Regions from separate parts of the Niveibacterium umoris genome, predicted to be linked through region 1. Evidence: predicted binding sites of a transcription regulator. Region 1 holds the regulator's gene; each other region holds the start of a gene.

What was found. The regulator FNR, encoded in region 1, switches genes on or off when oxygen is low (the NO sensors DNR and NnrR bind a similar motif). The targets are predictions, from matches to a motif close to TTGANCTAGNTCAA.
Region 2: the regulator FNR is predicted to act here: its motif matches at 4,588-4,601, upstream of GGR36_RS13380 (NAD(P)H-dependent flavin oxidoreductase).
Region 3: the regulator FNR is predicted to act here: its motif matches at 4,259-4,272, upstream of GGR36_RS04745 (NAD(P)H-dependent oxidoreductase subunit E).
Region 4: the regulator FNR is predicted to act here: its motif matches at 2,086-2,099, upstream of GGR36_RS10075 (formate/nitrite transporter family protein).

Annotation. Positions count from the first base shown of each region.
Region 1 covers NZ_JACIET010000001.1:493,594-501,013, reverse strand. Annotated here, with positions in the region: gene GGR36_RS02150 (sodium-translocating pyrophosphatase) at 1-33, shown strand, start outside; gene GGR36_RS02145 (heavy-metal-associated domain-containing protein) at 101-307, opposite strand; gene GGR36_RS02140 (universal stress protein) at 312-737, opposite strand; gene GGR36_RS02135 (sulfite exporter TauE/SafE family protein) at 753-1,466, opposite strand; gene hemN (oxygen-independent coproporphyrinogen III oxidase) at 1,537-2,931, opposite strand; gene fnr (fumarate/nitrate reduction transcriptional regulator Fnr) at 3,025-3,765, shown strand; gene GGR36_RS02120 (SirB2 family protein) at 3,766-4,173, opposite strand; gene GGR36_RS02115 (PHA/PHB synthase family protein) at 4,163-5,908, opposite strand; gene GGR36_RS02110 (universal stress protein) at 6,058-6,501, shown strand; gene GGR36_RS02105 (hypothetical protein) at 6,546-6,812, opposite strand; gene GGR36_RS02100 (FixH family protein) at 6,971-7,420, opposite strand, start outside.
Region 2 covers NZ_JACIET010000002.1:280,818-288,237, reverse strand. Annotated here, with positions in the region: gene GGR36_RS13400 (lytic transglycosylase domain-containing protein) at 1-860, opposite strand, end outside; gene GGR36_RS13395 (5-formyltetrahydrofolate cyclo-ligase) at 969-1,589, shown strand; gene GGR36_RS13390 (lysophospholipid acyltransferase family protein) at 1,656-2,288, shown strand; gene GGR36_RS13385 (phosphatidate cytidylyltransferase) at 2,285-3,286, shown strand; gene GGR36_RS13380 (NAD(P)H-dependent flavin oxidoreductase) at 3,351-4,529, opposite strand; gene GGR36_RS13375 (hypothetical protein) at 4,697-5,383, shown strand; gene lptM (LPS translocon maturation chaperone LptM) at 5,380-5,556, opposite strand; gene cyaY (iron donor protein CyaY) at 5,668-5,994, shown strand; gene GGR36_RS13360 (penicillin-binding protein 1A) at 6,029-7,420, opposite strand, start outside.
Region 3 covers NZ_JACIET010000001.1:1,062,064-1,069,483, reverse strand. Annotated here, with positions in the region: gene hypF (carbamoyltransferase HypF) at 1-1,556, opposite strand, end outside; gene GGR36_RS04755 (NAD(P)H-dependent oxidoreductase subunit E) at 1,726-3,516, shown strand; gene GGR36_RS04750 (2Fe-2S iron-sulfur cluster-binding protein) at 3,506-4,231, shown strand; gene GGR36_RS04745 (NAD(P)H-dependent oxidoreductase subunit E) at 4,335-6,125, shown strand; gene GGR36_RS04740 (2Fe-2S iron-sulfur cluster-binding protein) at 6,135-6,845, shown strand; gene GGR36_RS04735 (NADH-quinone oxidoreductase subunit B family protein) at 6,859-7,419, shown strand.
Region 4 covers NZ_JACIET010000001.1:2,233,261-2,240,680, forward strand. Annotated here, with positions in the region: gene hyfB (hydrogenase 4 subunit B) at 1-1,319, opposite strand, end outside; gene GGR36_RS10070 (4Fe-4S dicluster domain-containing protein) at 1,316-1,948, opposite strand; gene GGR36_RS10075 (formate/nitrite transporter family protein) at 2,288-3,064, shown strand; gene hypE (hydrogenase expression/formation protein HypE) at 3,129-4,172, opposite strand; gene hypD (hydrogenase formation protein HypD) at 4,169-5,308, opposite strand; gene GGR36_RS10090 (HypC/HybG/HupF family hydrogenase formation chaperone) at 5,320-5,574, opposite strand; gene GGR36_RS10095 (nuclear transport factor 2 family protein) at 5,725-6,168, opposite strand; gene GGR36_RS10100 (SDR family NAD(P)-dependent oxidoreductase) at 6,165-6,950, opposite strand; gene GGR36_RS10105 (DUF3833 domain-containing protein) at 6,947-7,420, opposite strand, start outside.

The sequences.
Region 1 (7,420 bases):
CTGCTGATCGTGCCGCTGCTGCCGATGATCTGACCGCAAGCTGATTCACCATGAAATACGGCCGCCCGAGGGCGGCCGTTTGCGTTTTGCCTTTGTGCTGTCAGTCGGTTTCGAAGCCTGCGCCTCGCACCGCAGCCTGCAGCACTGGCAAGGACACCCGATCCGGATCGAATTCGACGGTCGCCTGAGCCGCATCAAGCGACACGATGGCCGTGGCGACCCCCTCCTGCGCTTTCAGAACCCGCTCGACCGAGCCGACACAGCCTTGGCAACTCATGCCACTGACTTTGAACGTAACCGTTTCCATCACTTCACCTCGCAACCATAACCGGGCAGTGCGCCAGCTGAACAACCCTCGCCGCGACTGAACCTACGAGAACTTTTTCCAGCACGCTGTGGCCGCGCGCGCCCAACCAGATCCAGTCGCATCCGCGGTCGACCGCATAAGCGACGATCGTTTCAGCGGGTTGACCGACCAATACCTGCTCATCAAAACTCAATCCAGCAGCCCTCAACCGGCTCGCTGCCGGCGCCAACGCGATGCGGCCTTCGTCGGAGTAATAACGATCCAGCGCACTGCTCTCGATATGTCGTGTCGCAAACGTCATCGGCACAGGGTTATGAACCGTAACCAGTGTCAACGCAGGCGGCGCGGCGAAAAAGCTCAAGGCGCGCAGCAACGCGTCGATTGCCGCGAGCGATGCGGCCGAGCCATCGGTGGCCAGCAGGATTTTCATCGTCAATCCCCTCCTTCATACATGGCAGATCACGCCCTGCCATAGCTTGCCGCCCAGAGAGCTGGCATTGGCAAGCCCGAATGCGCCAAACGCTATCACGGTGAGCCCAGCGCCCAAACGCAGCCAGCGCCGCTGCAGAACAGCTCGCAACTTCACCGCAAACATGCCTGCAAGCAGCAGATTGGGTAAGGTGCCCACGCCAAAGGCAAGCATCAGCGTCGCACCGCGAAGCGCCGACCCAGACACCAATGCCGTTGCAAGAATGCTGTAGACAAGCCCGCACGGCACGAATCCCCAGATCAACCCGAGCGGATAGGCCGTCAGCGGACTGCGGGCAGGAATGAATCTCGCACCATACGGTCGCAAGCGCGACCATAAAACGCCGCCCAAGCGCTCAATCGGCGCCAGCGGCGCGGTCAAGCCGGTCAGGTAGAGCCCAAGCAACAGCAGCATGACGTTTGCCGCAACGTAGAACGCCATCTGCACTGGCAAGATTCGGTTGAGAAGGAAGCCAGTCGACCCCACCGCACCCATGAAGCACCCGGCCAGGGTGTAACTGCTTATCCGACCAAGGTTGTACGCGAGGTGTATCGGCAACAAGGCCGACGTGCGGGCCTGCCCTGGTAGATTGACCGTGAGCGCGGCAACCAGTCCGCCGCACATGCCAACGCAGTGCGTCCCTCCCAACAGGCCGATCAGTGCGGCGGCAAAGTATCCAGCTTCAGGCATGCAGTTCGCGGCAGTTTATTGCACCCGCCGAGCGGAAAAGGAGGCCAGTGTAGCGCCCGCAGCCCCGCGTTCAGATCACCTTCGAGTAGCGCACCACTTCGCGGTCGCTGCGCAGATGCGCGTCGAACACCATGGCCAGGACGCGAGCGAGCATGCGCCCCGGGACGCTGACTTCCACGCCATGCGGTGTGACGGTGCACAAACCATCGCGCTCGTGACCGCGCAATGCCTCGAGTTCCTGCGCAAAGTAGTCGGAGAATTTGATGCCCCAACCCTGTTCGAAGGCGCCGAAATCGATCTCGAAGTGACACATCAGACTCTGGATGACCGCATACCGGAGCTGGTCGTCGAAACTCATCTCGTATCCGCGCACCACAGGCAGTTCATCGCGGTCGATCGATGCGTAGTAGTCCTCCAGAGTCTTCGCCGACTGGATGTAGGCGGAGCCCACCTTGCCGATCGAAGAAACGCCGAATCCGAGCAGATCGCAGTCCGAATGCGTCGAATAACCCTGGAAATTGCGGTACAAGCGCCCATTCCGCTGCGCCACGGCCATCTCGTCGTCAGGTTTGGCGAAGTGATCCATACCGATGAACACGTAGCCGGCGCGCGTGAGTTTGTCGATCGCCATGCCCAGTATTTCAAGCTTCTGATCGGCACTCGGCAGATCCGCCGCGTTGATGCGCCGCTGCGGCATGAATCGCGTCGGCAGATGAGCGTAGTTGTACAGCGCGAGGCGGTCCGGCGAAAGGCTCAGAACGGTGTCCAGCGTGCGGCTCACGCGCTCGACGCTCTGGAACGGCAGGCCGTAGATTAGATCAATGCTGACGGACCGGAAACCATTGGCGCGCGCGGCGTTGATGACCGAAGCCGTCTCATCGACAGACTGGATTCGATTGACCGCTGCCTGCACGACCGGATCGAAATCCTGCACACCGACGCTCATCCGGTTGAAGCCTTCGGCACCAAGGAGCGCGACCGTTTCAGCCGAGACCCGCCGGGGATCGACCTCGATCGAATACTCGCCCCCTTCGGTCAGCGTGAAATGACTACGGATGGCGCGGAACAGTTCGCGGATTTCACTGTCCGACAGGAAGGTCGGCGTACCGCCGCCCCAGTGCATCTGCGAAACCAGGCGGGATCCGGCGAGTTGCGCCGCGACCAGACCCATCTCTTTGTCGAGGTACTGGAGGTAACGTTCGGCACGACTGCGATCCTTCGTGACGATCTTGTTGCACGCGCAATAGAAGCAGACCGTATCGCAGAACGGAATGTGGAAATATAATGAGAGGGGTTTCATCAGGCCGCCCTGCGCTCGCAGACCCAGATGTCTTGCGAAGTCGGTGCGTCCGAAGCCCTCATTGAAGCGGTCCGCCGTCGGGTAAGACGTGTAGCGCGGACCTGAAACGTCGAAGCGGCGGATGAGATCGCGGTCGAAGACCGGCATCTGCTCAATTTGATTCATTGTTTTGTTTTCTCTCTGTGGATGCCGGAAGGTGTCATGAACTCCGTAGGAGCCGTTTGATTGCCATCAACTAGCCCACTTGGAGCACCAGACTTGGAAAAACCCGCCACCATTGCGCTGACGGCCGTAAACCTGCGAACTGCGTGCACCCAATGTAATCTTAAGGAACTCTGTCTGCCGGTCGGGCTCGACGATGTCGATCTTGAACGCATCGACGGACTCATCACTGCGCGAAAGAAAGTGAAGCGGCAGCAGCACCTTTACCGCGCGGGCGAACCCTTCGAGGCGATCTACGCGATTCGGACCGGTTTCTTCAAAACCGACATCCTGACCGAAGATGGTCGCGATCAGGTCACCGGCTTCCAGATGGCTGGCGAGATCCTCGGACTCGACGGCATCTCGACCGACCGCCACGTCTGCAATGCCGTGGCGCTGGAGGATTCCGACGTCTGCATGATCCCGTTCGAGCGCCTTGAGGAACTGTCACGCCGGATCGAACCCTTGCAGCGTCAGTTCCACAAGTTCATGAGCCGCGAGATCGTGCGCGAACAGGGCATCATGATGCTGCTCGGTTCGATGCGAGCGGAAGAGCGGCTGGCCGCCTTCCTGATCAACCTGTCGCAACGCATGCGCTTGAGGGGCTATTCGGCGTCCGAGTTCCACCTGCGGATGACGCGCGAAGAGATCGGGTCTTACCTTGGACTGAAACTCGAAACAGTGAGCCGCGCATTCTCGAAGTTCCAGGATGACGGACTGATCAGCGTCCATCAGAAGCACATCCAGATCCTGGATGCTGAAGGCCTGCGCCGCCTGATCGGTCGCGCAAACGTCTGATCAGCGCCACGGGATCGGGCTATGCGTGTGCGCTACCGACACGATGTAGCCGAATACCGCCAAGGCGGCCGCGAAAGCGGCCGCTTTTTCTTTGTCTGTCCGCCCACGTTTGAGCGCAACGCTGCCGAGCATCACATAGGCCAGCAGCGCCACAACTTTGGCGCTCAGCCAATCATTTCGAACCGGCACCACGCCGAGCGCACAAGCAAGCGCAATCGCTGACGCAAGAAGTATCGAATCCACAACGTGCGGCACGATCCGGACCCAGCGTCGCTCGACCCACGAGGCGGATCGCATCACGCCTACGCCTCGGGCGACGAATCCGCACCCGGAGATGATCGCGCAGCCAACGTGGACGCCCTTGAGCCAGACGTAATCCACCCCGATTGCCGCCAGTTCAACGCTCAAGCACGTATTCGCCAGGCGCAGCCGCGAGCTCCGGATAGGCTGCCGTAGCGAGCGGAGGCGGTGCGACTTGCTCGCCGCAGCGTTCCCCCAACCACGCCGTCCAGTCCTCCCACCAGCTTCCAGCAAGATGTTCCGCCCGTTCGCGCCACGCATGGGCACTGTCGGTGCGATGTGCGGTCGCGATCCAGTACTCACGCTTGGGCGGTTGCACCGGCGGATTCACAATGCCAAGGATGTGACCACTGGATGACAAGACGAAGCGTTTTTCGCCGCGGACGAAATTCATCACGCGAAACGCCTGGCGCCAAGGCGCGATGTGATCGTCTTCAGCGGCTACTGCATAGAGCGGCTGATTGATCCGCCCCAGATCAATTGACTCGCCCGCCACCGACAGCGCGTCGGGTTCGATCAGCTTGTTCTGCAAGTAGAGCTCGCGCAAGTACCACGCATGCATGGCATACGGCATTCGGGTCGTATCCATGTTCCAGTACAAGACGTCGAACGCCGGCGGCTTCTCGCCCATCAGGTAGCCCTGAACCACGTACTGCCAGATCAAGGGGTTCGATCTGAGCAGCCTGAACGAGGTCGCCATGTCGCGCCCATCCAGATAGCCACGCTGCTCCATCGCCCGGGTCAAGTACCTGACGCTTCCCTCATCGATGAAGACCTCGACGTCGCCCGGCTTGGCGAAGTCGACCAAGGTCGTGAACAAAGTCCAGTGGGCCACTGGCATCGCCTCAGGTGCATAGCGCCGGTTGGCCCATGCCATGTACATCGACAGGCCCGTCCCGCCAATGCAATAGCCGACGGCATGCACCTTGTCGGACCCGGAAAGCGTACGCGCGGTCTGGATCGTCGCGTCGATGCCCTCAAGCAGGTAGTCGTCGAAGCGCACATCCCGCATCTTGGCGTCCGGATTCTTCCAGCTTGTGATGTAGACGTCGAAACCCGCATCCCGCAAATAGCGAACCAGACTCTTTCTTGACGTCAAATCCAGAATGTAGAACTTGTTGATCCAAGGGGTGATGATGACCACCGGCATCCGATGGACCGCCTGCGCCGTCGGTGTGTAGTGGATGACTTCGACAAGCCTTGTGCGAGCCACGACCGCGCCTGGGGTCTGGCCAAGGTTGCGCCCAACCTTGAAATCGCTCGGATCGGCCATGCGGATATCACCTGCACGCAGATCCTCCATGAAATTCTGCCAGCCGGCCTTGAGCGTCGCGCCCTGGCTCGCAACTGCGGCACGCTGCGCGACCGGGTTCAGCCAAAGGAAATTGGTGGGCGCCACCGCATTGAGCCACTGGCGCCACCAGAACGCCGCGCGGCGCCGCTCTGTCCCTGATAGCCCCGGGGTTGCATACAGTGAATCCTGCGCATGACGGGTGAACAACAGATACCACTGCTTCAGGGCGTTCCAGCTTGGGTTCTCGGACCAGACAGGATCAGTGAATCGGGTGTCGTCCGGTTGGGGTTTTACGACGTCCTGGGTCTTCGCCCCCGCGGCACGCGCAAGGGTATTGCATGAGAGCGCCCAGGCTTCGGTGGAAAAACGGGTCATGCGATCGGCAAGTTCAAGCGGATGCAACCACCAGGCCGCCTGGGCATGCATGACAGGTGCAACGACACCCAATGGATCAACGCTCGCCGAAACCTGCTCTCTCACCGTGCCCAATGAGATGGCTGCTCCGTTCGCGGATTCCGTTGAACGATCACGAACATGGTCCGAACACATGGCGTCCTCCCACCCTGAATGCCTGTATTCATGGTACTCAGCGCAATGAGCTCATGCGCCAAAACGTCCGACCGCGATTGACAGTGGTCAAAGCGGCGCGTCCTTTGCCGCCTAAGATGAAGTTGCCGCTCTCAGCCGGAGGTCAGATCATGTTCAAGCACATTCTTGTTCCAACGGACGGGTCGGAGCTCTCGACCACCACCGTTTCCCGTGCGGTTGTCTTCGCAAACGAAATTGGTGCGCGCATCACATTCTTCTTCGCGCAGCAGGAATACCCGATACCGCTCTATGGCGAGGGGGCCTTGCTGGTACCGGTATCACCGGATCAGTTCGTTGATGCCACGAAGAAGGAAGCGGAAAGGATCCTGACGGCCGCGCAGACGGAAGCCGCCCGCCTTGGCGTGCAGTCGGACACCGATACGTCCGTCAGCGACCTGCCGTACGAATCGATCATCGACGCAGCCAAACGGCACGGCTGTGACCTCATCTTCATGGCATCGCACGGGCGAAAAGGGGTGGCGGGATTCCTGCTCGGGAGCGAAACGCAGAAAGTCCTGACCCACTCGAGCATCCCGGTACTGGTTTTCCGTTGACGACTACAAGTGCGCACGGCATCGATTGAGCCGTGCGCTGGCTTTCAATGCAGTCGCGCGGTGTGGTGCGGGCGCGGCGGGAGGTGGTTGATCTCCTGCGGCGTGCGTTGATAGAACAGCGTCGCGATGCTGGACGCGGCGCACAGCATCCAGAAGCAGAAGAATCCGATTGAGTAAGTCGCGACCGGGGAAAAATCCACCGTTGATCCGAACAAATAGAACTCGGCCGGATTGATCACGGTAAAAAAGACTGCTTCCGCAACCACCGCGACCCAGAATGAGGGCCAGAGCACCAACACCAGTTTCTGCATCACGCGCCTCCTTGTCGAACCCAGACCGGATTGGCAGGGCAAACAGGGCTAACGAAACACTGAACTGTCTGCCGCCGCAGCTACACGGTCATCGACAAACGCCATCCTCGCGCGAGACTCGCGAGGATGGGAGTTTTTCCGCCTTTGCCCGACGCTTGTCAAGCGCCCGGCGCTAGCGCCATGGTGGCGGTCGTCGGCAGCACTCCGCTCCCGGATATCCGCCATTTGCGCGACTCGTCTTCGATCAGGAACCGCCAACGCCCTGCGCCGACCGGCTGCATCACGCCACGATAAAGGTCATCCGCGCGTTCAAGCATTATGAGTTGATCCAGTCGCGCGTCTGTTGGGTGAGCAAGATGCAGCCTGAGGCGTGCCGGCATTGAGAAACCTGCATTCGCTCTGAGCGCGAATGCTGCACCGCCGCCGCTGATCGTAAGAGTGCCGCTCAGGCCCGCCGCGCGCGCCGCATCCTGGCGCGACAGTGTGCGATTGATGGCAAGTCCTTCCTTGTAGTAATCCTCGACGACCAGAGAGTCTGAACTCCGGATCGCAATGAAGAGCGTCACAAGGCTCGCGATCACGACGATCCCCGGCAAGCCGAACAGAAT
Region 2 (7,420 bases), on a different contig from region 1:
GACAGGGCTTCCGGCTGGTAGCCACGCGCCGCCTGCCAGCCCAGCACGCCCGAGAGCCAGGCGCGATCACCCGCCGAGAGCGCGGTGCCGAGCGCTTCTACGCGCGCTGCGGCGGCACGATAGTCGGACTGGGCGAGGCGCGAGAGTGCCAGCACGGTGACTTCGCGCTGGCTGCGGCTGACCGGCTTCGGGTTCTTCGTGAGCCAGCGCAGCGGGTTGTCGAGCGCCTCGGCGATGGCGGCGGGTGGTGCGACCGCATCGGGCAGGTCGTCGAGCGTGGCGCGCGCCGCACCGTAGCGGCGGGCATCGACCAGCAGGCGGGCGCGCAGCCAGTGGGCGTCCTCGTCCTTTGTGGCGCCGACGGCGCTGATGATGGGGGCGCAGGCGTCACCCGGCTCGGCGTTGCTGTCCCAGATCGCAGTCGCATCGGCGAGCGCCTGCGGGTCGCGCTGCGCCAGTCGCGCCTGCAGCGTCCAGCAGGTCACCTCCTGATCCGGTTGGCGCAGCATGGCGCTCTCGCGTAGCACCACATCCCAGCGTTGCGCGCGCACGGCAGCGCGGATCCAGTCGTTGCGGGCGCGCTCGGCGAGCAACGTGCCTTCTTCCCGGGCGATGAAGCGTGCAAGATCGGCTTCGACGTCGTCCTTGCGTGCAAGCCGGATCGACAGCGCCCAGTAGTCGATATAGCCGTCGAGCGGGTCGCCGCTGCGGTGTGCGGTGAGCTGGTTGATGCGTGCCAGATCGCCATTGCGGGCAGCGTCGCGTGCGGCGAGGAAGCGTTCGTCACCGCCGGCGGCATGCGCCGTTGCGCTGTAGCTGATCGTGCCTATCGCCAGCACTGCGCACAAATACTGTTTCATTGCCTAAACTCCCTGCGTCTGCGCAGCCTTGCTGCAGACTGTCGCAAACAGTGCCCGCTGTCCGCCAAGATGACGAAACGGGCGTCGATCACCTTTGAAGGATAGCATTTGTCGCCCCCCTCCACCGTGCCGGAAACCCCGCCAGACAAGGCATTGCGCGGTGCCATGCGGCGCCGCGCGATCGCCGCGCGGGAAGCCCTGGACGTCGCGCAGCGCTCACGGATGACCGCCGCGCTGGTCGAACACCTCGCCCCCTTGCTCGATCGCCTGTCGCCGCGTGTCCTCGGTTTCTGCTGGCCTTACCGCGGCGAGCCTGATCTCACAGGCTTTGTCGCTGACTGGCTCGGCGCTGCGCCGGGCCGCGTCGCAGCGCTGCCGGTGGTGCTCGCGCCAGACCAGCCACTGGCCTTTTCCGCATGGACGCCGGGCGAAACGTTGCAGCCCGATGCTTTCGGCATCCCGGTGCCGGCAGAGTTCCGCCGCTGTGATCCAGATCTGGTGCTGGTGCCGGTCAACGCCTTTGACGGCGCCGGTTACCGCCTCGGCTATGGCGGTGGTTTCTTCGACCGTACGCTGGCGGCTCGCGAGCCGGCGCCCCGTTCGATCGGGGTCGGATTTGAGCTCGGGCGGGTGGAGAGCATCCTGCCGGCGCCGCATGACCGTCCGCTCGACTGGATCGTCACCGAAACCGGTACGTGCGGCCCTTTTCGTGGTGAGAATGCCTTTTGATGCAGCGACTTGCGCGATGCCCGAGGGCGGTTCACCATGCGCGCCTCCTTACTTGATGCAGCCCCGATGTCCTTAGAGTCTTTCGTTGCCTGGGGGATATGCGGTTTTGCCCGCATGCTCACCGGCGTTCAGGCGCGGTGGTTGGGATGTGCGCCCGCGCCGGTCCAGCGCATCTATTTTGCGAACCACTCCAGCCATGTGGATTTCGTGCTGATCTGGGCGAGTCTTCCCAAGGCCCTGCGGCGACGGACCCGGCCAGTAGCGGGCTCGGATTATTGGGAAACCTCGCCGGTCCGGCGTTTCCTGATCCACAAGGTATTTCGCGCGGTGCTGGTGGACCGTTCGCGTTCGGGCGGCGGTGACCCGCTTGAAGTGATGCGCGCCGCGCTGGATGCAGGCGACTCGCTGATCATCTTCCCGGAAGGTACGCGCAACCTGGGCGACGAGCTGCTGCCCTTCAAGGCGGGCCTGTTCCACCTTGCCGAAAGCCACCCCAAGGTCGAACTGGTGCCGGTCTGGCTGGCGAACCTCAATCGGGTGATGCCAAAAGGGCAGGTGATTCCGGTGCCGCTGATCTGCTCGGTCGGCTTCGGCGAGCCAATCGGGCTGGCGCAGGACGAAGACCGCGACGACTTCCTGCATCGCGCGCGCAGCGTGCTGCAATCGTGGGCGCCGAAAGGCGAGGAGCCGCTCGAATGATGAAGTTCGGCATCGACCTGGGCAAACTGCCGGTGCCGCCGTGGACCGGCCCCACACTCGGCCCGCGCACGACGACCGCGCTGCTCTTTGCCGGCGTTTTCGTGGTGCTGATCATGGCGACGCTGTTCGGCCGCTACCTGCGGCGCCGGGTGCGCGGACGCCGGGTCGGCGTGATCGAAAGCTATGTGGCGCGAGTGCGCGGCTGGTGGATCATGGTCGCGTGGATCGGGTTGGCGTTTTTGGCCGGTCGCAAGGGCGTCGCCTTGCTGTTCGCGTTTGCGTCCTTCGGCACCCTGCGCGAATTCATCACGCTGTCGCCCACCCGCATCGGCGATCACTGGACGCTGCTCGCGGCCTTCTTCCTGGTGTTGCCGCTGCACTACCTGGGCATCTGGCACGGCTGGCTGACCTTCACCGAGCTGTGGGTGCCGGTCTTCGCCTTCCTCTTCCTGCCGATCGTGTCGGCGCTGCGGGGTGACGCCAAGCGTTTCATGGACCGCGCCGCCAACGTGCAGTGGGGCCTGATGATCTGCGTGTACTGCCTGTCGAACGTGCCGCAGCTGTTGAGCCTGCGCATCCCGGACTACGCGGGGCGCCACCTGCTGTTGATCGCGTTCCTGGTGCTGGTGGTGCAGAGCGGCGACGTGCTGCAGAAGTTCTTCTCGGCCCGTCTTGGCCGGACACCGGCGGCGCCGGGTGTATCGCTCACGCGAACCTGGGAGGGCCTGGTTCTGGGCGGCTTCGGTGCCGCCTTGCTGGGCGCGATGCTGGCCTGGATAACGCCGTTCGGCGTGTGGGCCGCGTTCGGCATTGCGCTCGCGGCGACCTGGATGGGCTTCCTCGGCAGCCTGGTGATGACGGCCATCAAGCGCGATCGCGGCGTGCGTTACTGGGGCCATTCGATCGTCGGCCACGGCGGCATGCTCGACCGCGTCGCGCCGGTTGCCTTCGCGGCACCGATCTACTTCCACCTGGTGCGCTACTTCTACGCGGTCTGAGGCGTGCTGCCCGAATGAAAAAGGCCGGCGATGTGCCGGCCTTTTACTGCCTGCTTGCCGCGGATCAGGCGTGTGCCGGGCGCAGGTCGGCGAGCAGGTATTCGATCAGTTCGCGTACCGAACGCATCTCGGTGCCGAAGGGGAGCGTGCCTTTGCCGCGGAAGAACAGGCCCTTGGCAATGTCGCCCTTCACCGCGTGGGCAAGCTGGTTGTCGATGCAGAACTGGCCGAACTTCGAGAGCTTGTCGCGCAGGCCGCACTGCAGCAGGCAATCCCACTTGAGCGTGCATTGGCGTTCGCCGCCGTCTTCACGCGCCGCGGCATCCTGCAGACGAGACTCGCGCTTGAGGTAATTGCTCAGCCAGGGGGTCGCCACCGCACGCGCCGGCAGGCCCGCGCAGCTGGTGAATTCGACGATGTCCTGTTCGTTCGCGCCCATCAGCACCTGCTTGAAAGCGTCGGCCGCATCGCCTTCCCGCGTCACCGCGAAGGCCGTGCCCACCTGCACCGCCGAACCTCCCAGCTCCATGACGCGACGCACCTTGTCGTGGGTGTCGATACCGCCGGCCGGAATCAGCGGGATCTGCTCGGTCGAGAGACCGAGACCACGAATCGCTTCGAGGCATTCCGGCACGACCTTCTCGAAGTCGAAGCGCGAATCAGTGGTACCGGCCACGTTCGCCGCGCCAAGGTGGCCGCCTGCCCAGCCCGGATGCTCCAGCACGATGGCGTCGGGCAAGCGGTTCTTCTTCATCCAGCGCTTGAGGACCACCGTGACGCCGCGCGCGTCCGAGAGGATCGGAATCAGCGCGATGTCGGGGTGATCGGCGGTGAGTTCGGGCAGATCGAGCGGCAGGCCGGCGCCCATCACGATCGCATCGGCGCCGCTGCGGCAGGCCTGACGCACATAGTCGGCGTACTGGGTCACCGCGCGCATCACATTCACCGCGACAACACCGACGCCTTTGGCCAGTTCGCGGGCGGCGGCGATCTCGCGGTCCAGCGCGGTCAGGTTCGCGGCCTCGATGGCGGCCTTGTCGCGGCAGCGGCCGGTGGCCTCTTCAAGATCCGGATGCAGACGACGCAGATCGACGCTCGCGATGGTCCCGACACCGCCGAGCGCAGCCACTGCGCCAGCCAGCCGATGGGCCGACACACCGACGCCCATGCCGCCCTGCACGATAGGCAGGAGTTGTTTTCCGCGCAGCACAAGCGGCTTGAAGGCGTGCTGGATCATCGACATTGGCGTATTTCCTCGGGGGCAAAGTCCGGCACTGTTGCATTGCACACACATTACAGCCTTGATCCGTCGCAAACGCCCGCAGCTATGCGCTTGACTGCCATGAACGCATGTTTGCACTGCGCAACAATCGGGGACTGTGTGAGCCCTTTTGCGCTGAGAGGCATCCCATGAATGCAGGCGCCTACGACTTCATTGATGCCTATTGCGAGCGGGCGGGCCCGGGTTTGTGGGCCGAACCGCTCAGCGCGCTAAGCAATCTTGCCTTCGTGATCACGGCCTTGATTGCGTGGCGTCGCCTGCATGGGCGCGACGCTGTCACTGACCTGCGCCTTCTGGCGGGCCTGATCTTCTGCATCGCGATCGGCAGCCTGGCCTTCCACACCGTCGCGCAGCGCTGGGCCATGTTCCTCGATACCGGTTTCATCACGCTCTTCCTGCTTGTGTATCTGCACCGTTTTCTGGTGCGGCGCGCGGGGTTGGGCACGCGGTCGGCTCTGGCGGGCGTGGCGGTCTTCATCGCTATTGATCTCGGACTGCCGGAAGCGATGTCGCAACTCCCGCTCAATGGATCCGAGTTCTACGCGGGCGCCGCACTTGCGCTGTTGGTCGCGGCGCTGTGGACGACGCGGAAGGGCGTGCCCGGCGGGCCTGCGCTGGTGCAGGCGCTTGCGATGTTAGTCGGAGCCCTGCTCGCCCGCAGTGTCGACCAGGCGCTGTGTACGGTCTGGCCGAGCGGGACGCACTTCATCTGGCACCTGCTCAACGCGCCGGTGCTGGACGCATTGATGCGCGCGATCTCCGCAAGCGATCCGCGCAGTGCGGCGGAAGCCGGTGCGGGATACCCGGCGCGTTAAGGGGTGCCTGCTTTGTTACTATCGGGCACGGCTTGTGTCGGCGCTGACTGCGCCGGCATTGCCGGGGGTACGGTTTTCGGCGGGGGCGGCAGATAGAGGGGGCCCTTGATGCCGCAGGCGCCGAGCAGCATGACGGCGATGCAAATCAGGATGTGTGTCGGACGGGCGGACATTCGGCTTCCATCGGGCCGCGCGCAGCGCGGCATTCAAATCAACATAACAGCAGTCGGCACCCGCGCGCCGGGCGCTGGGGCTGTGCCGGATGCTAGCAGACAGGGACGGGGATGGACGAAGCAGTCTTCAATCCGCTCGCAGAGCAAGAGCTTGTGCTGATCGAGCGTGCTTTCGACGACGCCGGGATGGACGTTGAAGTCCAGCCGGGCAATGTGCTGCAGATCGAATTCGACGATGGCAGCCAGATGATCATCAATCGTCACAGCGCTGCGCGAGAGATCTGGGTTGCCGCCAGACTCGGCGGCTTCCATTTCCGTTACGACGGGCGGCAGTGGGTCGGTACCCGCGATGGCGCCGAACTCTGGACCTGCCTGAACCGGCTCGCGAGCGCGCAGGCGGGCGAGCCGGTGAGTCTGGTTCGCGGCGACGCGGCCTGATTTCGACGGCGCGACCCTGAGGTCGCCCGCCGTATCAACCGCGTGGCACCTCGCCGGTCACCTCATTGTGCGGTGCCCGCGGTAATGGTGTTGGCTGCGGCTGAACCGGCAGCACCGGGCTTGGTGCCGGCGCAGGGCCTGGAGCACTCTGAGGCGCTGCGGCTTCGCCTTCGGCCGGCGCTTCCGCGTCGGGTGGCGGTGCGCCGAGACGCTCTTCGTACACAAAGTCGCCACGGCCGTCATTGGTCGTGACGGCAACCAGACCTTGCGGCACTTCGAAAATCTTCTCCGGTACGCCCTGCAGCGCTTTCGCCATGAAGTTGATCCAAACCGGCAAGGCCGCGGCGCCACCGGTTTCGCCGGAGCCGAGCTTGCGCGGCGTGTCGTATCCGATCCAGGCAATGCCCACCAGCGAAGGCTGGTAGCCGCAGAACCAGGCGTCAACGTATTCGTTGGTCGTGCCGGTCTTGCCCGCGAGGTCGTTGCGTTTGAGCGCAAGAGCCTTGGTTGCGGTGCCATGGCGCACGACGTCCTTCATCATGCTGTCCATCAGCCAGGCGTTGCGCGGGTCGATCACACGCGGCGCGCCATCCGACGCGCTGGTGATCTGCGTGCGGGCGAGCACGCGGCCCTGGCTGTCCTGCATCTCTTTGACGATGAAGGGCTGAACACGATATCCGCCGTTGGCGAAGACGGAATACGCCTGGGCCATCTGCCACGGGGTCACCGAACCGGCGCCGAGCGCCATCGTGAGGTAGGCGGGGTGTTTGTCGGGGTCGAAACCAAATCGCGCGGCGTAGTCCTGCGCGTACTGAGGACCGATCGAGTTGAGCAATCGGATCGAGACCATGTTCTTCGATTTGGCCAGCGCCGCGCGAATTGACATTGGCCCCTCGTACTTGCCGTCGTAGTTCTTCGGCTCCCAAGCCTGGCTGCCGGTCTGCCCGGACGAGAACGACAGCGGTGCGTCGTCGACGATGCTGCTCGGCGTGTAGCCCTTTTCAAGTGCGGCCGAGTAGATGAAGGGCTTGAAGCTCGACCCTGGTTGCCGCCACGCCTGTGTTGCATGGTTGAACTTGTTGCGGTTGTAGTCGAAGCCGCCGGCAAGCGCACGCACGGCGCCAGTCTGCGGATCGACCGCGATGAAGGCACCCTCGACATCGGGCACCTGCACGATCTCCCATCCCTTGCTGCCTTTGGCGACACGGATCACCGCGCCGCGTCTCAGCCGTTTGGCGGGCGCCGCATTGTCGGCGAGCATCGGCGACACGAAACGAAGACCTTGCCCGGTGAATTCAAGAACCTCGCCGCCGCGGGTATAGGCGCGGATACGTGCGCTGCTTGCCTCCAGCAGGATCGCCGGAATCATCTCGCCGTTGTCGGGGAAATCCTCAAGCAGTACATCGAGTTGCTCATCAGTGTCGCC
Region 3 (7,420 bases), 570 kb from region 1:
CCGCCGATGCCGCTGCCGTCCCACGCGAAGCCAGTAAATGGGAGCGCGACGCCATGTTCGCTAGCCGTCGCGTGCAGGTGCGCGAGGTGATGCCACACCGGAACGAGTTCTGCATTCGCCGTTGCGGCCAGAGCCTCGCCGGCCATGGCGCTGGCGTAGTCGAGGTTTGCATCTACGATCACCCTTGCAGGCGGGGCGTCGAGCAAGCCGATCAATTCCCGTGACGCGGTCCCATGCTGTTCCCGCGCGGCTACCGAATCCAGATCGCCGTTGTACTGGCTCATCACCGCGACGCCGCCGAGGCTCACTGCCACGGTGTTCTTCTGGTGCGCACCACACGCCAGCATGCCGCGCGGCCCGGCAAATGGCATCGTCAGCGGCACATGTCCGCGCGCGCGGCGCAGCATCTGCGGTTTGCCCGCGATGAGTTGTACCACCGAGTCATCGAGTCGGTGGGTGATCCGGCGATCATGGACCAGCAGGCAATCGGCGATGCCGGCAAGGTCTCTGGCCGCCTCTTCATTGTCGATGGCGATGGGTTGGCCAGAAGCATTACCACTGGTCACCACCAGCGGTGTCTCGCAGGCATCAAGAAGAAGTGCGTGCAGTCCGCTGGAAGGCAGCATCACGCCGAGCATCGGGCTGCCGGGCGCGACCTCGGCGGCGATGGCGTCCCCACAACGCTTGAGCAGGACGATTGCGCCAGCGCGATCCGTCAGCAGCGTGTGGGCGCCTGAATCAAGCGCCACATGCAGCGACGCCTCATCCAGTGATCCAACCATGACTGCCAGCGGCTTGGCGGGCCGGCGTTTGCGCAGGCGCAAGCGCTGCACGGCGTCTGAATTGCTGGCGTCCACCAGTAACTGGAATCCTCCCAAGCCCTTGAGCCCGACGATCTCTCCGTTGCGAAGACGGGCCGCGGCGGTTTCGATCGCCTTGTCCCGGTTAGCAAGCAGCTTGCCGGTCATTGTGACCAGACTGAGCGTCGGGCCGCAGGTGGGGCAGGTGATGGTTTGGGCGTGAAAGCGGCGATCCGTGCTGTTCCGGTATTCCGCGGCGCATGCGTCGCACATCGGAAAGTCGCCCAGTGCGGTGCGGGCGCGATCGAAGGGCTGCGCCTCACTGATGCTGTAACGCGGGCCGCACACCGCACAACTGATGAAGGGGTAGCGATAGCGCCGGTTGAGCGGGTCGCGCATTTCGGCGAGGCATTCAGGGCAGGTGACAGTATCCGGCAACAGGGTCGGGATCCCTGCGCCCGGGTTCGTACTGTCTTCAATGCGGAAGCGGCGATCGCCCTCGGGCGGCAGCGTGAGTTGTTCGATGTGGTCGATGCGGCAGGGCGGTGGCAACTGTTGCAGCGCAGTCTCGAATGCACGCAGAGCATCGGCGTGCCCTTCGACCTCGATCCGGACGACCCCCGCCTGATTCTGCACAAAACCGTGCAGACCTTGGCCTTGCGCGAGTCGCGCCACGCTCGGACGGAAACCGACGCCCTGGACGACCCCGGTGATGTCGAAACGAATCCGCTGGATTGGCACGGGTGTGGGGATCATGGCCTGCAAGGGGCTGGCGGCACCGAATGTTGGCGCATATGGCACATGCCGAGCTTGCCGTATCGATGATCACGTTCCCTGACGCGGCGCAAAAGAGGCTCTGGCTCGACGCCTAGAATCATTCGAGTACGCGGTATGTCACCCTGGGGTTTCGTTGCGGAGGTGCGCAATGCCATTGTCGTCCAGCCTGGATCGGGTCCTTGCGAGGATTTCCGCGCGGTATCGCGACGATCCGTACCAATTACTGCAGATGTTACGCGCGGTACAGGCTTCATACTCGCATGTCCCCCCGGCGGCGATTGACTTCTTCGCGCGCCACCTGCGGCTGCCCCACTCGCAGGTGCAGGGCGTCGTAGAGTTCTACGCCTTCTTGCACGAAGTGCCCCGCGGGCGCTACGACATCCGGTTCTCGGACAACATCACCGATCAGATGCTCGGCTCGCGTGGCCTGATGAACCGCCTTTGCGAGCGATTGGGCGTCAAACCCGGCGTGCCGCGACGCGATGGCTCGGTGACCGTTGATCTTACCTCGTGCACAGGCATGAGCGACCAGGGACCCGCCGCCATGGTCAATGGCCTGGCGGTCACCCGCCTGGATGCGACGCGCATTGACGAAATGGCCGATCTGGTCGACGCAGGAATCGCCCTGGAGGCCTGGCCGCGGGACTGGTTCGCGGTGCGCGACAACATCAGGCGCACCGGGCCGATGCTCGATCTACACATGACGCCCGGCGCGGCGTTGAAGGCTGCAATTGCACGTGGGGCGGCAAGCACCTTGTCGGAACTTTCACGCTCCGGCCTGCGCGGGCGGGGCGGCGCGGGTTACCTGACAGCGCATAAATGGCGCTTCTGCATGGAAGCGCCGGGCGTGCAGCGCTTTGTCGTGTGCAACGCCGATGAGGGCGAACCGGGCACGTTCAAGGATCGGGTGCTGCTCAACCGGTTTTCTGGAGAACTTTTCGAAGGGATGGCGCTGGCCGGCTTCGTGGTTGGGGCCCGACAGGGATTCCTTTACCTGCGCGGCGAGTATGAATACCTGTTGCCGCATCTGGAGGCTGTGCTCGAACGCTGCCGGGAAGAGGGGTTGCTGGGGAGCAACCTGTTCGGGTCGGGCTTCGATTTCGACATCTCGATTCATCTTGGCGCCGGCGCCTACATCTGTGGCGAGGAATCGGCGCTGATCGAGTCGCTCGAAGGCAAGCGCGGCCAGGCACGCGTGCGGCCGCCTTTCCCGGCGGTGCGCGGTTACGCCGACAAGCCGACGGTGGTCAACAACGTTCAGACCTTCATCCAGGCAGCCCAGGTGGCGGCGATGGGAAGTGCGTGGTTTTCAAGTCTGGGAACCGAGAAGTCACGTGGGACGGTGCTGTTGTCGATCTCGGGTGACGTGCCCAAGCGTGGCATCTACGAGTATCCCTTCGGTGTCAGCATCGGCGAGGTGCTGGGTGACTGCGGCGCGACGGCGGTGCAGGCAATCCAGATCGGCGGGCCATCGGGTCACCTGATTGGCGCGTCGGAGTTCCACAGGAAGATTGCCTTCGAGGATCTCCCCACCACCGGTTCGCTGATGGTGTTCGACTGGACGCGCGACGTGGTCGCCGTTGTGCAGAACTTCGCGCGCTTCTTCCAGCACGAGTCCTGCGGATTCTGCACGCCGTGCAGGGTCGGCACGACCGTGATGCGACAGCTGATCGACAAGGTCGTCGAGGGCAAGGCAACGACGGCGGACCTGAATGAGATGGAGAGCGCGGGCCAGGTCACGCGCGCGCTCAGCCATTGCGGCCTGGGTCAGACCGCACCGAATCCGATGCTCGATGCCTTGGCGCATTTCCGTGCGGCTTTCGAAGCGCGCATCCATGACGGAGGCGGCGATCCAGGCTTCGATCTTGATGCGGAATTGAGCGAGGCAAGGTCCATGTTCGGCGCCGACGTCGCCAAGGAGGGCCATCATGGCGGATAAAGGACACTTCAGCTTCGATGGCGTGCAATTGCCGTTCCTGCAGGGGCAGACCATCCTGCAGGCCGCGGCCGACGCCGGACACTACATTCCTCATCTGTGTTACCGGCCGGAATTCCCGCCGCACGGCTCGTGCAAGCTCTGTTCGGTCAAGGCCAACGGCAAGTTCACGTCGGCGTGCTTCGAACCGGTCACCGAGGGTATGAAGGTCGAGAGCGAAACGCCGGAGATCCAGGGCTACCGCAAACGCGTGGTGCAGATGCTCTTCGCCGAGGGCAATCATTACTGCCCCTTCTGCCAGCAAAGCGGCAATTGCAAGCTGCAGGCGGTTGCCTACCACCTTGGCATGGAAGACACGCACTACGCCCACCAGTATCCGCGCAGGCAACTCGACGCCTCCCATCCCGACGCGATGATCGACTATGACCGTTGCATCCTTTGTGAGCTGTGCGTAAGGGCCAGCCGTGATGTCGACCACAAACAGGTATTTGGCGTGGCTGGTCGGGGCATAGAGGCGCGTTTGCTGGTCAACAGCCCGAGCGGTCTGCTCGGCGATTCACGTTTCTCGATCACCGACGCGGCCGCCCAGGTTTGCCCGGTCGGCGCAATCGTTCCGAAGAAGGCAGCCTTTGCGGTCCCGATCGGGCAGCGGCGCTATGACACCCACGATATCGGTGAGGAGCTTGCTTGCCCACCGAGCGAAAACAAGGGTGATTGAGAAAGCAAGCGCGCCCACTGTCGGCGCTTGATCCCGGACAAGAGGGGCGCGCCGCACCAAGCGTATCAATTGCGGTTGGCGATATTTCCCTCAGGGACACGACATGGCATCCCCCCTCGGTCAGTCAGCGACGCTGCACGACATTGCTGCGCGTCACCTTCACGCGCGCCACCGTTTGCTGCAAATGCTGCGCGAAGTTCAAGCGAGCCGCTCCTACGTTCCGGAAGAGGCAATCCAGTTCTTCGCGCACGTGCTCAACCTGCCGATTGCCCGCGTCAGGGGTTGCGTCGAGTTCTACAGCTTTCTGCACACCACGCCGCGTGGGCAATTCGACGTGTATTTCAGCGACTCGGTGACTGACCGCATGGCGGGGAGTCAGATCGTGGCAAAGCGCCTTGCCGACCGCCTGGGTGTGACCCTCGGTCAGCCACGCGCCGATGGGCGTGTGACCGTATCGATGACGTCGTGTACCGGTCACTGCGAGCAAGCGCCAGCGGGCCTGGTGAACGGCCGTGTTTTCACGCGGATGACCGAAGCCCGCATCGAAAAGATGGCCTCGCTGATCGAACACGGTGTTCCGGCCAGCGAGTGGCCTGCCGAATGGTTTCATGTTGATGACGGCATCCGCGAACGTGGCATCACCCTTGATACCGTAATCCCGCCGGGAGAGGCCATTCGCGCTGCGCTCGCCCGCGGATTGCCGGCGACGCTGGACGAAGTTGAACGCTCGGGTCTGCAGGGGCGCGGCGGTGCCGGTTTTCCGGTGGGGCGGAAGTGGCGCGGCGCCTTCGATACCAAGGGTACCCACTACATCACCTGCAATGCCGATGAGGGCGAGCCGGGCACGTTCAAGGACCGCGTGCTGCTCGCCAAGTATGCCGACGAGTTGTTCGAAGGCATGACGATTGCGGGACTGCTCGTCGGCGCCAAGAAGGGCTATGTGTACATGCGTGGCGAGTACGAGTACATGATGGAAGGCTTGCAGACCGTGCTGGCCGAACGTCGTGCCGCCGGCCTGCTGGGCGAGAACGTCTGCGAGAGCGGGCTGGATTTCGACCTGCGCATCCACCTTGGCGCGGGCGCCTACGTCTGTGGCGAACAGTCTGCCTTGCTCGAATCGCTGGAAGGCAAACGCGGCATCCCGCGCGTGCGGCCGCCGTCCGCGGTGAAGATCGGGCTGTTCGGTCAATCGACGATCAACAACAACGTCGAATCGTTCGTGCAGGCTGCCCAGATCGCATGGAAAGGGGCCGACTGGTTCTCCGCTCACGGCGAAGCCAAGTCGCGCGGCACCAAGTTGCTGTCGATCGCGGGCGATTGCCAGCGCCCCGGAATCTATGAGTTGCCGCTTGGCACGACGGTTCGCGAGGTGCTCGCGCGCTGCGGTGGCGAGAACGCCAAAGCGGTGCAGGTTGGCGGCCCGGCGGGCACCTGTGTCGGGCGCGCCGAGTTCGATCGTCGCGTGAGCTACGCCGACCTCTCAACCGGCGGCAGCATCATGGTGTTCAACGATCTGCGCGACATGGTCGATGTGGCGCGGCAGTTTGCACACTTTTTCGCCCACGAGTCGTGCGGTTTCTGTACCCCTTGTCGAGTCGGCACCCAGATGCTCAAGCACTACGCCGACAAGATCGCTGACGGCCAGGGTACCCAGCGAGATCTGGAACAGGTGAGTTCGATCGGTGAATTCGTCAAGGCGTATTCCCACTGCGGCTTGGGCGAGACAGCCCCCAATACGCTGCTCGATACGATCAAGCGATTCCCGGAGGAATACACCAGCCGACTGCTGGCGGAAGCGGACTTTGTGCCCGAGTTCGATCTGGATGCGTCGGTTACCGAGTCGCGCGCGCTGACCGGGCGGCACGATCAACTTGACCAGATTCACAGCGATTGAGAACGACCGATGAGCGACACGAAAAACACCTTCACTCTGGACGGCAAGCCCGTCGCTTTTGAAGCGGGCCAGACCATCATGAATGCGGCGCTGGCCGCCGGTCACTACATCCCGCATCTGTGCCATCACCGCGAGTTCCAGCCGCATGGCAGCTGCAAGGTCTGCACCGTCCGGGTCAATGGCTGGCTGAGCGCGAGTTGTACGACGCCGGCCAGTGCCGGTGCCAAGGTTGAAAGTGAAGCACCGGACATCCAGGACGCGCGCCGCCGCATCGTGCAGATGCTGTTCATCGAGGGCAACCACTTCTGCCCATTCTGCGTGAAGAGCGGTAACTGTCAGCTGCAAGCGGTGGCTTATCACCTTGGCATGGAAGACACCTCTCTGCCGCACCGTTTTCCGAGCCGCAGCATGGACGCCTCGCACCCCGAAGTGGTGCTCGATCGTGACCGCTGCATCAACTGTTCGCTGTGTGTGCGCGCCAGCCGGGATGCGGACGGCAAGGAGCTCTTCGGGCTCAGCGGCCGCGGTATCGACACGCAACTCGTGGTCAACTCGTCGACGGGCCTGCTCAAGGACACCAATATCGAGGCGAATGACCGGGCGGTGCAGGTTTGCCCGACCGGTGCGCTGCTGGTCAAACGCCGTGGCTACGAGCAACCGATCGGCGAGCGCCGATTCGATACCCAGGCCATCGAATGCGAATTCGAATCCAAGTACTGAGAATCGAGCAATCATGAACGCCCCAGTCGAACATCCACCCCGCCTGAAAGTCGCGACCTGCTCGCTTGCCGGTTGCTTCGGGTGCCACATGTCCTTTCTCGACGTCGATGAACGGATCGTGGATCTCGCCCAGATCGTCACTTTTGACCGCACGCCGCTGACCGACATCAAGCACTGTTCCGAACATGTCGACGTCGGGCTGATCGAAGGGGGCCTGTGCAATGTCGAAAACGTCGAAGTGCTGCGCGAATTCCGCGCGCACTGCCGCTATATCGTTGCCGTGGGCTCTTGCGCGATCACAGGTGGAGTCCCGGCCGTGCGCAACAAGTTTTCGCTTGAATCGTGCCTGCGTGAGGCCTACATCGAGGCCCCCGGAATCGAGAATCCGCACATTCCGCACGATGCAGAGATCCCCCTGCTGCTGAACAAGGTAAGGCCGATCCACGAAGTGGTGCGGGTCGATTATGTGCTGCCGGGTTGCCCGCCCCCTGCCGACGCGTTCTGGGAACTGCTGTCCGCGTTGGTCGAAGGGCGCGAACCGCAACTTGCCTACGAAAACCGTCGTTTCGACTGAG
Region 4 (7,420 bases), 1.7 Mb from region 1:
CCAGTCAGGGCCAGCATCACCATGCCGACCGGGCCGGCAAGGCGCGTCGCAAGATCGCCACCACGCGCCATCGCGAACAGCGCCTGGTAGGTGAACCACTCGCTGACGAAACCATTGAGCGGGGGCAAGGCCGAGATCGCCATCGCACCGACAAGGAAGGCTGCCGCGGTCCACGGCATGCGTTTGGCGAGTCCGCCCAAAAGCTCCATGTTCTTGGTGTGGGTGCGATACAGGATCGAGCCGGCACCGAGGAACAGCAGTCCCTTGAACACGGCGTGATTGAGCAGGTGGTAGAAGGCGGCCAGGAGTCCGACCGCCGCCAGCATGGCATTGTGTTCGGCAAGACCGATCATGCCGACGCCGACCCCCATCAGGATGATCCCGACGTTCTCGACCGACGAGTAGGCAAGCAAGCGCTTGAGGTCCTGCTCGGCGAGCGCGTAGAGCACGCCGAGCACCGCCGACACGGCGCCGAAACCGAGCACCAGCATGCCCCACCAGGTGGCACTCGCACCCAGCAGATCGATGCCCACCTTGATGATGCCGAAGACGCCGATCTTCACCATCACGCCCGACATCAAGGCCGAGGCATGCGACGGCGCCGCGGGGTGCGCGCGCGGCAGCCAGCCATGCAAGGGCACCATGCCGGCCTTGGCGCCAAAGCCGAAGAAGGCCAGCAGGAACACCAGCGAGGCGAGGCCCGGCGACAGGCGCAGCGCGCGGAAGCTGTCGAAATCAAGGCTTCCGCTGTGGCTGTAGCAGATGAAGAACGCCGCCATGATCAGGATCGATCCGGCGTGCGCGATCAGGAAGTAGAGGAACCCGGCGCTGACCGCCTCCTCGTCCTGATCGAAGATCACCAGGAAGTACGAGGCCAGCGACATCATCTCGAAGAAGATCAGGAAGTAGAACGCGTTGTCGACCGCCACCAGGGCGACCATCGACGCGACGAACACATTCATGAAGAAGCCCATCGCCCAGGCGCCACGCCCGGCGTACTCGCGCACATAAGCCAGCGAATAGAGCGAGCAGATCAGCACCAGCAGCGAGATCACGGCCACCATCAGGGCCGCCAGCGGATCGAGCCGGATCACGAACTGCGCGAACGGAAACGGCCCCGGCGTCGCATAGTGCAGCGTTGCACCGCCGAGCAAGGTGGGTAGCGAGGCAGCAAGGCCGGCCGCGCCGCCGAGCATGCCGGCCAGCCCGGACGCCTTGATCGCCAGTGATTCGGCACGCGCGAGCAGCAGCGACGCGAGTGCGCCCAGCGCATACAGAAGCACTGACGCGAGCAGCAGAGCAAGCGGAGACGTCATCATTTCTGCTCCTGCGCGGCGTTGAACGAGAAGGAAGAATCCAGTGCGCCAGCCGCCTGGCGACGTTTGTGCTCGCCGGTCTGCACCAGCGCCTGGTCATCCACCATGAACAGGGCGCGGGTGGGGCAGACGCGCACGCATTCGGGGCCCTCGGCGCGGAAATCGCACAGATCGCACTTCACCGCCACGCTACGCACGCCGGCCGCCCAGGCCAGCATCGGATGCAGCGTTGCGCTGCTGTCTGTGTCGGTATCGCCCGGGGCTGTCACCCTCTGCATGGCGGGCGATATGTAATTGCAGCCGGTACTCACCACACCGGTGACGGGGGTGCCGCTCGGCGTGATCGCGCCGAAGGGGCAGGCGATCGCGCACAGCTTGCAACCGATGCAGGTCGTCTCGTTCAGCACGACCGCACCGCCTTCGTGGGTGATCGCGTTGACCGGGCAGACCCGGGCGCAGGGTGCGTCCTCGCAGTTGCGACACAACATCGGCGCCGTGCGGTCGCCCTGACGGGTCACCGTCAGGCGCGGCAGACTCTGCAAGCCCGCCGCCCTGTGCACCACAGAACAGGCCGCCATGCATGTATTGCAGCCGATACACAGCGCTGGCTCCGCGATCACGAAGCGGTTCATAACCAAGCCCTCATTTGTTGACCACAGCACCCGGCGATGTCGCAGGCATGAGGTTCATGCCAGAGCCGCAAATGCTGTTCCGTTTCAACCGGACCGTCTAAAGTGGGCGATTACAACCGTTTAATCGAAGCGGTTTATTGGCGCGGATCAAGGCCTGGCCACCTGCCGGTGGAATATATCGTCGCTTTGCGCCAACGCGATTTTCCGCGCAATTGCAATGGCGCATCGACCAAAGCTTGATGCCGCTGAAATGTCAGTTCCGACAGGCAATCGCTGCACAGACCATGGCGCGGGTCATGCTTGAATACCCCCTTTTCGCAGAAGCACCGAGGTACCCCCATGATTGATCGCACCTATGTAGAAAAAGCCGCAGAGAGCGGCGTACGCAAACTTTCGCTGTTGCAGTCCGACCCGGGTCGCTACCTGACCCGTTCGGTGTTGGCCGGCATGTATCTCTCGATCGTGCTGTTCGTTTTCTGGAACCTGAGCCACAACCTTCATGACGTCAGCATCGGCAAGGTTGTCGCGTCGGCCTTCTTTGGTGTTGGCTTGACGATCATCGTGTTCACCAACGCCGAACTGTTCACCAGCAACAACATGTACCTGGCGGTTTCGTCGGTGGAGGGACGCACCAGCTGGGGCCAGACCGTGCTGCTGTGGGGCGCCTGCTACCTGGGCAACTTCGTCGGCGCGCTGATCGTCGCCGGTCTGCTGTACGGCGCCGGCGCCCTCGAGGCCTTGCCGCTCGATCACGCGCTCTACTCCGGCGCGCTACACAAGGTGCACCAGGGTGCGGCAGCGATCTTCTTCAAGGGGGTGCTTGCCAACTGGGTGGTCTGCCTCGCGGTGCGGCTGGCACTGCGCTGCAAGGAAGACATCGCGAAGATCGCGGTGCTGATCCTCGTCGTGTTCATCTTCCTGTACCTGGGCTTCGAGCACTCGATCGCCAACATGGGCACCTTCTCGATGTCGCTGCTCGGCAACGGCCAGATCACGATCAGCGAAGCGCTGTTCAACCTGGTTTTCAGCACGCTCGGCAACATCGTCGGCGGTGTGCTGTTCGTCGGCATCCCCTTCGCCTACATCAACCCGAGCGAAGAAAACCCGCCGCGCTGATCGAACCCGCGCAGCCAAAGAAAAAGGGAAGCCAACGGCTTCCCTTTTTTCACGCCATCACGCCTCAGCAGATGCGCGGTAACTGCTCCCCGGTCAGCCAGTCGACCATGCGCCGACCGCCGAACACGGTTTCCATCTGCACGAAGTGCTGCGGGTCGACGATCGCGGTACCGATGATCGCAGCCCCCGCGGCCAGCGGATGCGCCCGCATCACCGCGAGCAGCCGCTCGGCATCCTCTGGCGGGCAGACTGCGACCAGTTTGCCTTCATTGGCGACATGCAGCGGATCGAGCCCGAGCAGTTCGCAGGCCGCGGCCACTTCGCCGCGGATCGGGATGTCCTTCTCGCGGATCGCGATGCCGCAACCCGACTGCCCGGCGAACTCGTTGAGCACCGCTGAGAGCCCGCCGCGCGTCGGGTCGCGCAGCGCGCGAATGCTCGGCACCGCGTCGAGCATCGCCGCGGTGAGCGTATGCAATGCAGCAGTATCGGACTGAATCTCGGTCTCGAAGGAAAGGTTCTCGCGCTTCGACAGGATCGCCACACCATGGTCGCCGATGCAGCCCGAGAGCAGGATGCAATCGCCGGGGCGGATGCGGTCCGGCCCCAGCTCGATGCCGTCCGGCACGACGCCGACACCGGTGGTGGTGATGAATACGCCATCGACCTTGCCCTGCTCCACCACCTTGGTGTCGCCGGTGACGATGGGTACGCCGGCCTCGCGCGCCGCGTCGGCCATCGACACGACAATGCGCTTGAGGTCGGCGAGCGGGAACCCCTCTTCCAGGATGAAACCCGCCGAGAGATAGAGTGGCCGGCCGCCGGCCATCGCAACGTCATTCACCGTGCCGTGCACCGACAGGCACCCGATGTCTCCACCGGGGAAGAACAGCGGCGAGACGACATGGCCGTCGGTCGCCATCACCATCCGCCCGGCGCCGGCCGGCAGCGCGAAGCATGCGCCGTCGTTCATCGAATCGAGGATCGGGTTGTCGAAATGCCGCACGAAGAGCTCGTCGATTAGCTGCGCCATCGCGCGGCCGCCGCTGCCGTGGGTCAGATCGACCTTGCCGTGCTTGAAATCGACGGGTCTTGCGTAGCGGCTCATGCGACCCCCGCCTCTTTCACGACGACGTTGAAGCGACCATAGGTGTAATAGGCGGCGCAGGCGCCCTCCGACGACACCATGCAGGCGCCGATCGGGTGATCCGGCGTGCACACCGTGCCGAACACCTTGCAGTCGGCCGGATGTTTGTGGCCGCGCAGGATCGCCGCGCATTCGCAGGCCTTCGGGTCGGCCACCTGGCGATAGCCGATGCCATAGCGGCGCTCCGCGTCGAATCGCGCAAAGGCGGGGCGGATCTGCAGCGCGCTGCGCGGCACTTCGCCAAGGCCGCGCCAGTCGAAGGCCTCGCGCAGCTCGAAGATCTCTGCCACCAGCGCTTGCGCCTTGCGGTTGCCTTCGCGACTGACGGCCCGGGTGAACTGGTTCTCGACTTCCGCGCGGCCGGCATTGATCTGCCGAACCAGCATCAGGATCGACTGCATCACGTCGAGCGGTTCGAAGCCGGAGATCACCACCGGCCGGTGGTAGTGGGCAGCAAACGCCTCGTAGGGCTGGCTGCCGATTACCGTGCTGACATGCGCCGGGCCGACGAAGCCATCCAGCGCCACCGCATCCGGGTCGCCTTCCGATTCCATGATGTGCACCATCGCGGCAGGCGTCAGCACATGGTTGCAGAACACGCTGAAGTTCGGCACGTCGAGCGCCGCCGCCTGGCGAATGATCGCGGCGGTAGGCGGTGTGGTGGTCTCGAAACCGATCGCGAAGAACACCACCTCGCGTGCCGGGTTTTCCTGCGCGATGCGCAGGGCGTCGTCGCACGAGTACACCATGCGGATGTCCGCGCCCTGCGCCTTGGCGCGGGTCAGCGAGAGCCCGCCGGACGCCGGTACGCGCAGGGTGTCGGCATAGGTGCACAGGATCACGCCATGCTCACGCGCCAGTTCGATCGCGCTGTCGATGCGCCCGATCGGCAGCACGCAGACCGGGCAGCCGGGGCCGTGGATCATCCGCACCGCCGGCGGCAGCAGATCGAGCAGGCCGTAACGCGAGATCGCGTGGGTGTGGCCGCCGCAAAACTCCATCAGGCGGTAGCGACGTGCGGGCTGTACCTCGGCGGCTATCGTGGCGGCAATACCGCGCGCCAGTTCGCCGTCGCGGAATTCGTCGATGTATTTCATGTGCGCTCCGCTCAGGCCAGGGGCGGCGTCAGGGGCAGATCGCCGTCGTGGGTGGCGGCCATTTCGGCGAACAGCGAAAGCGTCGTCGCCGCTTCATCCTGATCGAGCTTCCCGATCGCATAGCCGACATGAACGATCACGTAATCGCCGACGACAACGTCGTCGACCAGCGCAACGGAGACTTCCTTGCGCACGCCGGAGAGCTCGATGATGGCGCGGTCAGCGCCGGGCAGTTCCACCACGCGGGCGGGGATCGCGAGACACATGTCGGGAATCCTTCGATCTTCTTGCCGGGGGTGCGGCCGCGCCGGGGCTGCGCGGCAACGCATGTCGTTTGGACAGCAAGAGCGGCGGATTGTACTGCGTGCGCATCGCAGCGATCTGCGGTAGCGCAAGGGCGCGAAGAGCTGCGGGCGTCAGCTGCCTTGCGGTGTGGCCAGGCGACGTCGCAACAGCCGCATCAGCGCCCCCAGCACGGGCAGATGGGCATACAACTCCTCCGCCGCGTCCCAGTAGTCCCGATGTTCGCTGACCCGACCCTGCGCATCGAAGCGCAGATGGCTCGCGCCGCGGATCACCCGCGCCAGCGATTCGCCACGAAAGCGCAGATGGAACTCCCAGGTCAGCATCGCCGAATCCACGGCCGCAAAGCGCGCCGTCACGACGAAGCGCGGCGCATCCACCTGCTCGAACATGTGGCGGAAGATACGTTCGATCGCCGCCCGCCCCTGCACCTCGTTGAAGGGGTCCTTGAAGCGGGCATCCGGCGCATACAGCGACGCCAGCGCGCCACAGGATTCAACCGTGAGCGCTTCGTAGGCCGCCACCAGCCCGTCGAGCGCCGCGCTTGTGTCCGTCATGCGCCGGTCGCGCGGCGCACCGCGCGCAGGTAAAGCGAACCGGGCAGCACGCGCATGAACTTGAGCATCAGCGTGAAGCGGCGCGGGAAGTGGATCTCGAACCGGCCCCGTGCGAGCCCCTTGAGGATCTCGCGTGCCGCTTCCGGCGCCGAAATCAGGGCCGGCATGTGGAACTTGTTGCCGGCGGTCAGTGGCGTGCGGACGAAGCCCGGATTCACCAGGAACACGCTGACCCCGCGCGGCGCCAGATCCATGTACAACGATTCGGCGAAGTTGATCACCGCCGCCTTCGATGCGCCGTAGGCCAGCGCCTTGGGCAGACCGCGATAACCGGCCACGCTGCCGACAATGACGATGGCGCCTTCGCCCTGCTGCAGCAACTGCGGCGCCACCGCCGCGACGCCGTTGATGACGCCCATCAGGTTGATCTCGAAGGTCGTGCGCGCGCCCTCGACGGTCAGATCCCAGGCCCGCATCGGCGTGTAGGTGCCAGCATTGAACACGACCACATCGATACCGCCCCACAGGTCGAGCAGTTGCAGCACCGCGGGCAGCAGCTTGTTGGGCTCGGCGACGTCGAGCGGAATTGAAATGCTGCCGGGAAAGCGCGCCGCAAAAGCATTGAGGCGTTCGGCGCGGCGTGCGGACAAGGCGAGATGCGCGCCCTTCGCGAACAGCGCTTCTGCGAGGGCTGCGCCGATCCCCGTCGAGGCACCGACGATCCACACGCGCTTGCCGCGCCAATCGCGAATCGGCTGATTCAACGCCATAAAGCTCGTCATCGCTTCCGGAAGCTCAGCGTGACCTGGCCGAGCTCGATGCCGAACTTCGTCATCCACGAACGGTTCAGCATCGTCTTGTCATCCATCAGGAACATCCAGTCGTCGAACGCGACGTTGTAGACCGTTCCGTCCACCGGCAGGGCCATCGTATAGCGCCAGCGCAACGCGTTGCCGCGCGCTTCGCCGATTGCCTCGCCCACCACGTCGTCCGCTCGGCCAGTGTATCGGCCGTCGGCGTGCTTTGTCACGGTCCACACGCGCCGTTGTGTGCTGCCATCGGAATACGCGAAGCGCTCGTCGAGCGTGCCGACGTCGCCCTGCCACTTCGCCTCGATCACCACATGAAAGCGTTTGAGCACCTTGCCGGAGCGATCCTGGAACATGCCCCAGGCATCGATGGTGCCGTCGAAGTACTGCGCGAGGTCGAGCGCGGGTTTCTCGTTACGGTAGTCGGCCACCTCGACAGTGGC